3 regions of the Mesorhizobium sp. LSJC285A00 genome follow, and region 1 is predicted to be linked to each of the others. Evidence: predicted binding sites of a transcription regulator. Region 1 holds the regulator's gene; each other region holds the start of a gene.
What was found. Region 1 encodes PhoB, which activates phosphate uptake and scavenging genes when phosphate is short. Its sites were predicted from a motif close to TGTCATNNANCTGTCAT; they were not measured.
Positions count from the first base shown of each region.

Region 1 (3,131 bases):
TCTTGATCGGCATGGTCGCTTTCGTCGCCGATTATCCGACGACGCCTTTCGATCCGGCGACCGCGCTGCCGGTTCAGATCTATATGTGGGCAAACGAGGCTGAGCGCGCTTTTGTCGAGCGCATGTCCGGCGCCATCATCATCCTGCTCGTCTTCCTCATGGCCATGAACATCACCGCGATCGTGCTCCGGCGCCGCTTCGAGCGGCGCTGGTAGAAAAAAGGCAATTTGGTATGAACATCATGACCGAACAGTCCCTTGAGAATGCAGTGGGCGACAAAATGAACGCCAAGTCGAACGAAGTCATCAAGATGCGCGGCGACAAGGTCGGCGTCTTCTACGGCGAGAAGCAGGCGTTGTTCGACGTCAATCTCGACGTCCGCCAGAACCAGGTGACGGCGCTGATCGGCCCGTCCGGCTGCGGCAAGTCGACCTTCCTGCGCTGCCTCAACCGCATGAACGACACCATCGATTCGGCGCGGGTGACCGGCAAGATCACGCTCGATGAAGACGACATCTACGACAAGAACATCGATGTCGTCGAACTGCGCGCCCGCGTCGGCATGGTGTTCCAGAAACCCAACCCGTTCCCGAAGTCGATCTACGAGAACGTCGCCTACGGCCCGCGCATCCATGGGCTGGCCAAGCGCAAGTCCGACATGGACCAGATCGTCGAGCAGAGCCTGAAGAAGGCGGCGATCTGGAACGAGGTCAAGGACCGCCTGCAGGAGCCCGGCACCGGCCTGTCCGGCGGCCAGCAGCAGCGCCTGTGCATCGCGCGCGCCATCGCCGTGTCGCCGGAGGTGATCCTGATGGACGAGCCCTGCTCGGCGCTCGATCCGATCGCCACCGCCCGTGTCGAGGAGCTGATCGACGAACTGCGCCAGAACTACACGATCGTCATCGTCACCCACTCGATGCAGCAGGCGGCGCGCGTGTCGCAGCGCACGGCGATGTTCCATCTCGGCTATCTCGTCGAGGAGGGCGCCACCGACAAGATGTTCACCAACCCCGACGACAAGCGCACCCAGGACTACATTACCGGCCGCTTCGGCTGAGCCGTCCGGCGGGTGAATTTTCAGGCACGAGGACCAAGATCATGGGTGAACATACCGTCGCCTCCTTCGATGAAGAGCTCGGGCAGATCAGCAAGCTGATCCGCGACATGGGCGATCTGGCAGGCTCGATGGTCAGCGGCTCGACCAGGGCGCTGCTCAATTCGGACAATGCGCTGGCACAGCGTGTCGTTTCCGACGACGCCATCATGGATGCGCGCCAGCGCGAACTGGACGACCGCGCCATCACGCTGATCGCCAAGCGCCAGCCGATGGCCAACGATCTGCGCGCCGTGGTCGGCTCGATCCGCATGGCCGGCGACCTCGAGCGCATCGGCGATCTCGCCAAGAACATCGCCAAACGCGTCGGCACCGTGGGCTTGAGCGTCACGCCGCGCGACCTCTCGCACTCCATCGATGCCATGGCGCAACTGGTGCTGATCCAGGTGCAAGGCGTCGTCGAGGAATATGCCGCCACCGATGCGGCAGCTCTTGCAAAACTCAGGAATGACGACGAGCGCATCGACGTCAAATACACGTCCGTGTTTCGTGAGCTCTTGACCTACATGATGGAAGACCCTCGCAACATCACCGCCTGCACGCATCTCTTGTTCTGCGCCAAGAATCTTGAGCGCATCGGCGATCATGTCACCAACATCGCCGAAAATGCGTATTATGTGCTGACCGGCCAGCAATTGCCCGCCAATCGTCCGAAGCAGGACGAGACGGCGATGGCCACGCCGGCCTGATGAGGGTGAACTGCCTATGATCGCGCCACGCATCATGGTCGTGGAGGACGAGGAGCCGCTAGGCGTGCTCCTCCGCTACAACCTCGAATCCGAAGGCTATCACGTCGAGGTGGTGACACGCGGCGACGAGGCCGAGATCCGCCTGCAGGAAAACGTGCCCGATCTCCTGGTGCTCGACTGGATGGTGCCCGCTGTTTCCGGCATCGAGCTCTGTCGGCGGCTTAGAGTGCGGCCCGAAACCGAGCGGCTGCCGATCATCATGCTGACCGCGCGCGGTGAGGAAAGCGATCGCGTGCGCGGCCTGTCCACCGGTGCCGACGACTATCTGGTCAAGCCATTCTCGACGCCGGAGTTCATGGCGCGCGTGAAAGCGCTGCTGCGCCGGGCCAAGCCGGAAGTGCTGTCCAGCGTGCTCAAGGTCGGCGACATCGTGCTCGATCGAGAATCGCACCGGGTCTACCGCAAGAAGAGCGAGATCAGGCTCGGACCGACCGAGTTCCGGCTGCTCGAATTCATGATGCGCCATCCCGGCCGCGTGTTCTCGCGCAGCCAGCTGCTCGACAATGTCTGGGGCGAGACGATCTATATTGACGAGCGAACCGTCGACGTGCATGTCGGGCGGCTGCGCAAGGCCGTCAACAACGGCCGCATGCCGGATGTCATCCGTACCATTCGCGGCGCCGGCTACGCTATCAGGGAAGACTAGGATGCTGCGCGTCGCGCCGTTGCCGGCCATTCAGGCGACATGCTTGCCGGATTTTGCCTGAATGCCCGGCGCGAAAATCTCCTGGTCGACGAAGCCGAGCGCGCGCATGGCACAGCCTTCGCGGATCAGCGGCAGCTCGTTGGGCTCGGTGTCGAAGGAGATCGATTTCGAGTGCTGGCCGCCGGCGGTCTGGGCGATCGCTTCGCGCAATGCCGGTTCGATCAGGTCGAAGGCGGCAGCGCTGACGCCGACCATGGCGACGGGTGCCGGATCGATCAGAGCAAACAGGCTGCCGAGGCCGAAGCCGAGCGCCTCACCGGCCCTGCGATAGGCTTCGCGCTCCGGGCCATCGGTTTCGCGGGCGCGCGCGGCGAGTGCGCGCATATCAGCGTCGCCGATATCGACCGGCTCGGCATCTTCGCTCATCATTCTGGCGCTGCGCCAGATGGCGTAGTTTCCGGCATAGGCCTCGACGCAGCCGCGCCGCCCGCAGCGGCAGAGCGCGCCGCCCGGACGGTGGATCATGTGGCCGAACTCGCCGCCCGAGGAATGGGTGCCGGTGAACAGTTCGCCTTTCAGCACCAGTCCCATGCCGATGCCGTGCGACAAGAGGATGGCGATA
Region 1 is NZ_AYVK01000015.1:56,344-59,474, reverse strand. Features, by position in the region: gene pstA (phosphate ABC transporter permease PstA) at 1-215, shown strand, start outside; gene pstB (phosphate ABC transporter ATP-binding protein PstB) at 233-1,057, shown strand; gene phoU (phosphate signaling complex protein PhoU) at 1,099-1,803, shown strand; gene phoB (phosphate regulon transcriptional regulator PhoB) at 1,820-2,509, shown strand; gene X726_RS154045 (ROK family protein) at 2,540-3,131, opposite strand, start outside.

Region 2 (3,131 bases), on a different contig from region 1:
CGGCGTTGGTAGCGAATATCTGCACAAATGGATGACCGGCACCCGCACCTTCCATGAGATGGTCGGCAAGGATGGCGGCACCACCGATGTGGACGACCGGTTCACTGTCCGCAGCTTCGACAATGTCGGGGCCTGGATCCTCGGCCGCAACATGTTCGGCCCAATCCGCGGCGAATGGCCAGACGAGAGCTGGAAAGGCTGGTGGGGCGACAACCCGCCCTATCACGTGCCGACCTTCGTGCTGACCCACTACAAGCGCGACCCCATTGTGATGGAAGGCGGCACCGTTTTCCACTTCGTTGCCGGCGGCATCCACGCCGCGCTCGAACAAGCAAAGGCCGCGGCCGGCGGCAAGGATGTCCGCGTCGGCGGCGGCGTTTCCACCATCCGGCAATATCTGCAAGAGAAGCTCATCGACGAGTTGCATCTGGCGGTGTCGCCGGTGTTGCTCGGGAGGGGCGAGAGCCTGTTTGCCGGGCTGGATATGCTGAAGCTGGGTTACCAGTGCACCGAGCAGGTGGCCACGGCGCTCGCCACGCATGTGACGATCAAGCGGGTATAGTGGCGAAGTAACAGGCGCAGGCTTCTTTCTCCCCGTTTTGCGGGGAGAAATGCCCGGCAGGCAATGAGGGGCAGCGCTGCTTTTGGAGGTTAGCAGCGTCCGACGGCTGTGAATTCGTCGATGCCGGCGCTGCCCCTCATCCGCCCTTCAGGCACCTTCTCCCCGTGAAACGGGGAGAAGGAAAAGTGCTCAATACTTCTCCGGCACGTAAAGCTCGCGCGGCAGGACCTGGCGCTCGTACTCCGGGTTGAACACCCGCTCGGGCAGCGTGATTTCTTCGTGCGGCACGTCCTCATAGGGCAGCTGTTTGAGGAGATGGTCGATGCAGTTCAGCCGCCCCCGCTTCTTGTCGTTGCCTTCGACGATGTACCACGGTGCCTCTGGGATGTTGGTGCGGGCGAACGTCTCTTCCTTGGCCTTGGTGTACTGCTCCCAGCGCACGCGCGACTGCAGGTCCATCGGCGACAGCTTCCACTGCTTCATCGGATCGTGGATGCGCATCATGAAGCGCATCTGCTGTTCCTCGTCGGTGATCGAGAACCAGTATTTGACCAGGGTGACGCCGGAGCGGACCAGCATGCGCTCGAACTCCGGCACATCGCGGAAGAACTCTTCGACCTGATCGGGTTCGGCAAAGCCCATCACCCGCTCGACGCCGGAGCGGTTGTACCAGGAGCGGTCGAACAGCACGATCTCGCCGCCGGCCGGCAGATGCGGCACGTAGCGCTGGAAATACCACTGCGATTTTTCGCGCTCGGTCGGCGCCGGCAGCGCAACGACGCGGCAGATGCGCGGGTTGAGGCGCTGGGTGATGCGCTTTATGACGCCGCCCTTGCCGGCGGAATCGCGGCCTTCGAAAACCACCACCAGCTTCTTTTTGTGGTAGGCGACCCAGGACTGCAGCTTGATCAGTTCCGACTGCAAGCCGATCAGGTCGCGGAAATACTGCATGCGATCGATCGACGGCGGATGCGCGCTCTTGTAGATCTTGGCGATCTCCAGCGACAGCGCCGGCTCCGACATTTCCAGCTCATAGTCCTCATCGAGCGTGTCGGCGAGTTCGGCTTCCAGCCAATCCCTGGCCGGAGAATTCTGCTTTAACTCAGTCATTTCCACTGCTCCGCTTGCCGGCTGACATAAAACCCTGAGCCGACTCGATATAGGCCGCCAATGACGGTTTTATTGCAAGCCGCCGGCCAGCCGGTGATCACTGCAAACCAGCGAGCATTGCCGATCCATCGCCCTGGGATGGCGACAAGCCGCTCAAATTGTCCTACAAATGGCGGACCCGTTCGGGCTTCCCCGCCCTTTCCTGCTAAAACCGCCTCCCCACCAAAACTACGAGGATCTGACATGGAATACCGCACGCTTGGCCGTTCCGGCTTGAAAGTTTCGGCGCTGACCTTGGGAACCATGACCTTCGGCGGCAGCGGGCCGTTCGCTGCCGTCGGCAATTCCGATCTCGCGGAGGCCTCGCGCATCATCGACACTTGCATCGATGCCGGCATCAATCTCATCGACACCGCCAATGTCTATTCGAACGGATTGTCGGAAGAGATCATCGGCGAGGCGCTCGGCGGCAAGCGCAAGAACGACGTGCTGATCGCCTCCAAGGCGCGCATGCGGATCGGCAAGGGCCCCAATGACGAAGGCCTGTCGCGCCATCATCTGATCCGCGAATGCGAGAAGAGCCTGAAGCGCCTCAGGACAGATGTCATCGACATCTATTTCCTGCACGAATGGGATGGCGCGACGCCGCTCGAGGAAACCATCGCCGCGCTCGACACGCTGGTTGCCCAGGGCAAGATCCGCTATGTCGGCTGCTCCAACTATTCCGGCTGGCAGGTCATGAAGGCGCTCGGCATCAGCGACAGCCAGCACCAGCCGCGTTTCGTCACCCAGCAGATCCACTACACGCTGGAAGCACGCGAGGCCGAGTATGAGCTCTTGCCGATCTCGGTCGACCAGGGCCTTGGCGTGCTGGTGTGGAGCCCGCTCGCCGGCGGCCTGCTGTCGGGCAAATACCGCCGCGACAGTCCGACGGCGCGCCAGATCGGCGGCTGGTCGGAACCGCCGATCCGCGACGAGGGCCGGCTGTGGCGGATCGTCGACGTGCTGGTCGACATCGGCGCCACTCGCGGCGTCTCGGCGGCCCAGGTGGCGCTGGCTTGGCTGCTTGGCCGGCCGGCCGTCAGTTCGCTGGTGATCGGCGCACGCAACGAGGCCCAGTTGAAAGACAATCTCGCCGCGGCAAGCCTGACGCTGTCCTTTGATGAACGCCAGCGTCTCGATGCCGTCAGCCGGCCGCCGGTGCTCTATCCCTACTGGCACCAGCAGTTTACGGCGAAGGACCGCTTCGGCCCGGCCGATCTGGTTATGGACCGCAGCGTCATCTGACTTAAGGGCGCCGGAAGCCGCTAGCCCGCGATAAACCGCCAGACCTGCGGATCGGGCTCGATCTGGCCGCTGAGCACGAAATATTTGTAGAGCACGAGCAGGCAGATCGCCTGCTCGGCCCGCTCGTCGGCGAATTTGCGGCAATAGGCGTTGGCCGCCGCAACGATGCGCT
Region 2 is NZ_AYVK01000050.1:9,358-12,488, forward strand. Features, by position in the region: gene X726_RS141165 (dihydrofolate reductase family protein) at 1-562, shown strand, start outside; gene ppk2 (polyphosphate kinase 2) at 752-1,672, opposite strand; gene X726_RS141155 (aldo/keto reductase) at 1,916-2,959, shown strand; gene X726_RS141150 (glycosyl transferase family 90) at 2,980-3,131, opposite strand, start outside.
Region 2: ppk2 (polyphosphate kinase 2) is a predicted target of PhoB. The motif match lies at 1,733-1,749, and genes of this name have one in related genera.

Region 3 (3,131 bases), on a different contig from region 1:
AGATTGCGATCCACGACGCGATAGCGTTCGCGCAGCGCGCCCAGGAAGCCGGTATAGTAGGGGTGCGTGATCCCGGCCGTGGTAAGGATATGGTAGGGCAGGAAGGCCGGGCTCACCGCGCCCATATCCTGCGCCGGACCGGTGCGGTTAGACCAGATGACCAGCGGCGTCTGATGATGCTCCAGTGCCGCCTCCGGCGTCGGTTCCTTGCGCGGCGCGACATTGTCCTTCAGGTAACCGGTTTCGACATAGACGGGGCCGAGCGGCGGCAGATGGTCGCCGAAGAAGGCGATGACCGTCGGCCGCTCGCGCTTCTTCGCCCATTCGATCAATCGTTCGAGGCCACGGTCGGCATCGGCGGAGCCTTCGGCGTAGCTGAGCAGCGATTCCCGCGCCCATGTGCTGATCGGTGCCGCGACCTTGTGGGTCGGATTGTAATAGCGGTACGGCTCGTAGGGACCGTGGTTCTGCAGGCTGACGGCGAAGAAGAACACCGGCCGCTCGCTGGCGTCGGCCTCTGCGATGATCTCGTCGGTCATCGAGGCATCGGAAGCCAGCGGCCCGCGCTTTTCCAGTGGCGGCAGCGTCTCTTCCGAGCGGAAATCGTTGAAACCGAAATCGGCATAGACGGCGCCTCTGTTCCAGAACCAGTTGGTGCCCGGATGGATGGCGCGCGCCCGGTAGCCCTCGCTTTTCAGGAAGGTCGCCAGCGACGGCGTCGGCGTGCGCACATATTGCTGGTAGGGAATCGAGCCCGCCGGCAGGAAGGCATTGGAAAAGCCGGTCAGCGCCTCGAATTCGATGTTGGCGGTCATGCCGCCGAATTCCGGCGAAAACATATAGCCGGAACGCAGCGCCCGCACATTGGGGATCGGGTCAGGCGTGATTGTGACGCCGGGCAGCTTGGTCGGATCCCAGAAAGATTCGCTCATCACCACGATGATGTCGGGTTTCTCATCCGGTACCGAGGCCGCCACAGCAGGCCTGTCGATCGCGTCGATCGCCTTGTCGGAATAGCCCGCCGGCGCCGAGACATGCGCCATCGGCACGTTGAGCGCGAAGGCCAGCGCAAACCCGTTGGAGGCGTAGTTCTCCTTCTGGTCCCACATGATCGGGATGATCTGCAGCCGGTCGCGGGTCCACGAGAAGGTGGCGTAGTCCATGATTGAGACGAAGAAGGCGAGCAGCGGCACTGCCAGCGTCAGCCGCGCCAGCCGCCCTTTGCGGCTGAGGATCGGAACCTTGCGGCGCCACAACCGCCAGCCATAGATCAGCAGCGACAGGCCGGCGACGATGCCGACCGCCATGGCGAGCGCCGTCCAGGGCCGTTCGCGCACCAGGAGCGGCATCAGTGCCATGATCTGGCGCGAATAAAGAAAATCGGTTGGGTAGAGTGGATCGCCGAGATAATGCGACTTCTGATGCCCGACAAAGGCCAGCGCCAGCGTCAGCGGCGCCACGATCATCAGGCTCTGGTGACTGCGGCCAAGCACGGCGTCCAGTCCCATCAGCACCAATGCAAAGACAATGATGGTGGTCCAGCCCGGCTTGAATGGCTGCAGGAAGAAGTCGACCGTGCCGAAGAAGTCGCCGCGCACGATCCATTCGATGGCGAACACCAGGATGGCGGAGGCAAGCAGCGTGACCAGACCGTAGCGGATGACCGGCCATCTGCGCCCCGGCAGGTAGCCGGTGGACGGATCGTCTTCCAAGAATTGTGGCGCGGGTACGGCCGCGCCCTTCCTGATCCTAGCCACGTCTCTTCCCCCGGCCCAAGCAACGCGTATTTCCACTCGCGCCACCGTTCTGTCATAGAACTGTCATGCAAAAGCTAGCGCCTGTGGCGAAAATAAGAAGAGCCAGCAAACGATTCGTGAGCGGTTTTCATCAGGTGTGATCGGCAAAAAGCCTTTGGGAACAGGGACTCGAGGTCAGCTCCGGTTCAAGCGAGAGCCGAAATGCCGCCTCCGGGCTTGACTTGACGGTCCGCCTTGCGTCACAGGCAGGAAAAATCAGCCGCTGGAGAGCGCCCAAATGGCCGTCGCATTCACCTTTCCGGGACAGGGCAGCCAGGCTGTCGGCATGGGCAAGGACCTCGCCGACGCCTTCCCCGAGGCACGCAGGGTGTTCGAGGAAGTCGATGATGCGTTGGGCGAAGAGCTGTCGAAACTGATCTGGGAAGGCCCGGAAGAGGCGCTGACCCTGACTGCCAATGCCCAGCCGGCGCTGATGGCGGTCTCGCTGGCGGCGATCCGCTCGCTGGAAGCGCGCGGCTTTTCGCTGAAGGACAAGGTTGCCTACGTTGCCGGTCATTCGCTCGGCGAATATTCCGCCCTTGCCGCGGCCGGTTTCGTTTCGGTCGCCGATGCTGCCCGGCTGCTGCGCATCCGCGGCAACGCCATGCAGGCGGCGGTGCCGGCCGGCGAGGGCGCCATGGCGGCGATCATCGGACTGGAACAGCCCGACGTCGAAGCCGCTTGCACCGAGGCCGCAACGGGATCCGGCAAGGTCTGCCAGATCGCCAACGACAATGGCGGCGGCCAGCTGGTGATCTCCGGCGCCAGGGCGGCGGTGGAACTCGCCGCGAAACTGTGCACCGAAAAGGGCGCCAAGCGGGCGCTGATGCTGCAGGTCTCCGCACCCTTCCATTCGGCGCTGATGGCGCCGGCGGCCGATGTCATGCGCGAGGCGCTGGCCGGGGTGACCAAGAATGCACCGGTGGTGCCCGTCGTCTCCAACGTCACTGTAGTCCCGACCAGCGACCCCGACGAGATCGCGCGCCGCCTGGTCGAGCAGATCACCGGCCGCGTGCGCTGGCGCGAAACGGTGGAGTGGTTCGGCGCCAACGGCGTCGCCACGCTCTTTGAGATCGGCGCCGGCAAGGTGCTTTCCGGCCTGGCGCGGCGGATCAACCGCGACATCGCCACATCGGCCGTCGGCACGCCGGCCGATGTCGAGGCGGCGCTGGCCGCGCTTGCACAATCCACTGGCGATTCAACCCCTCCCGTGGGAAGGGTGTTCTCTTAAGATCAGGAGACGAAAATGTTCGAACTGACCGGCCGCAAGGCGCTCGTCACCGGCGCATCGGGCGGCATTGGCGAGGCGATTGCCCGGCTGCTGCATGCGCAAGG
Region 3 is NZ_AYVK01000044.1:28,656-31,786, forward strand. Features, by position in the region: gene X726_RS142490 (LTA synthase family protein) at 1-1,757, opposite strand, end outside; gene fabD (ACP S-malonyltransferase) at 2,035-3,027, shown strand; gene fabG (3-oxoacyl-[acyl-carrier-protein] reductase) at 3,043-3,131, shown strand, end outside.
Region 3: X726_RS142490 (LTA synthase family protein) is a predicted target of PhoB. The motif match lies at 1,808-1,824, and genes of this name have one in related genera.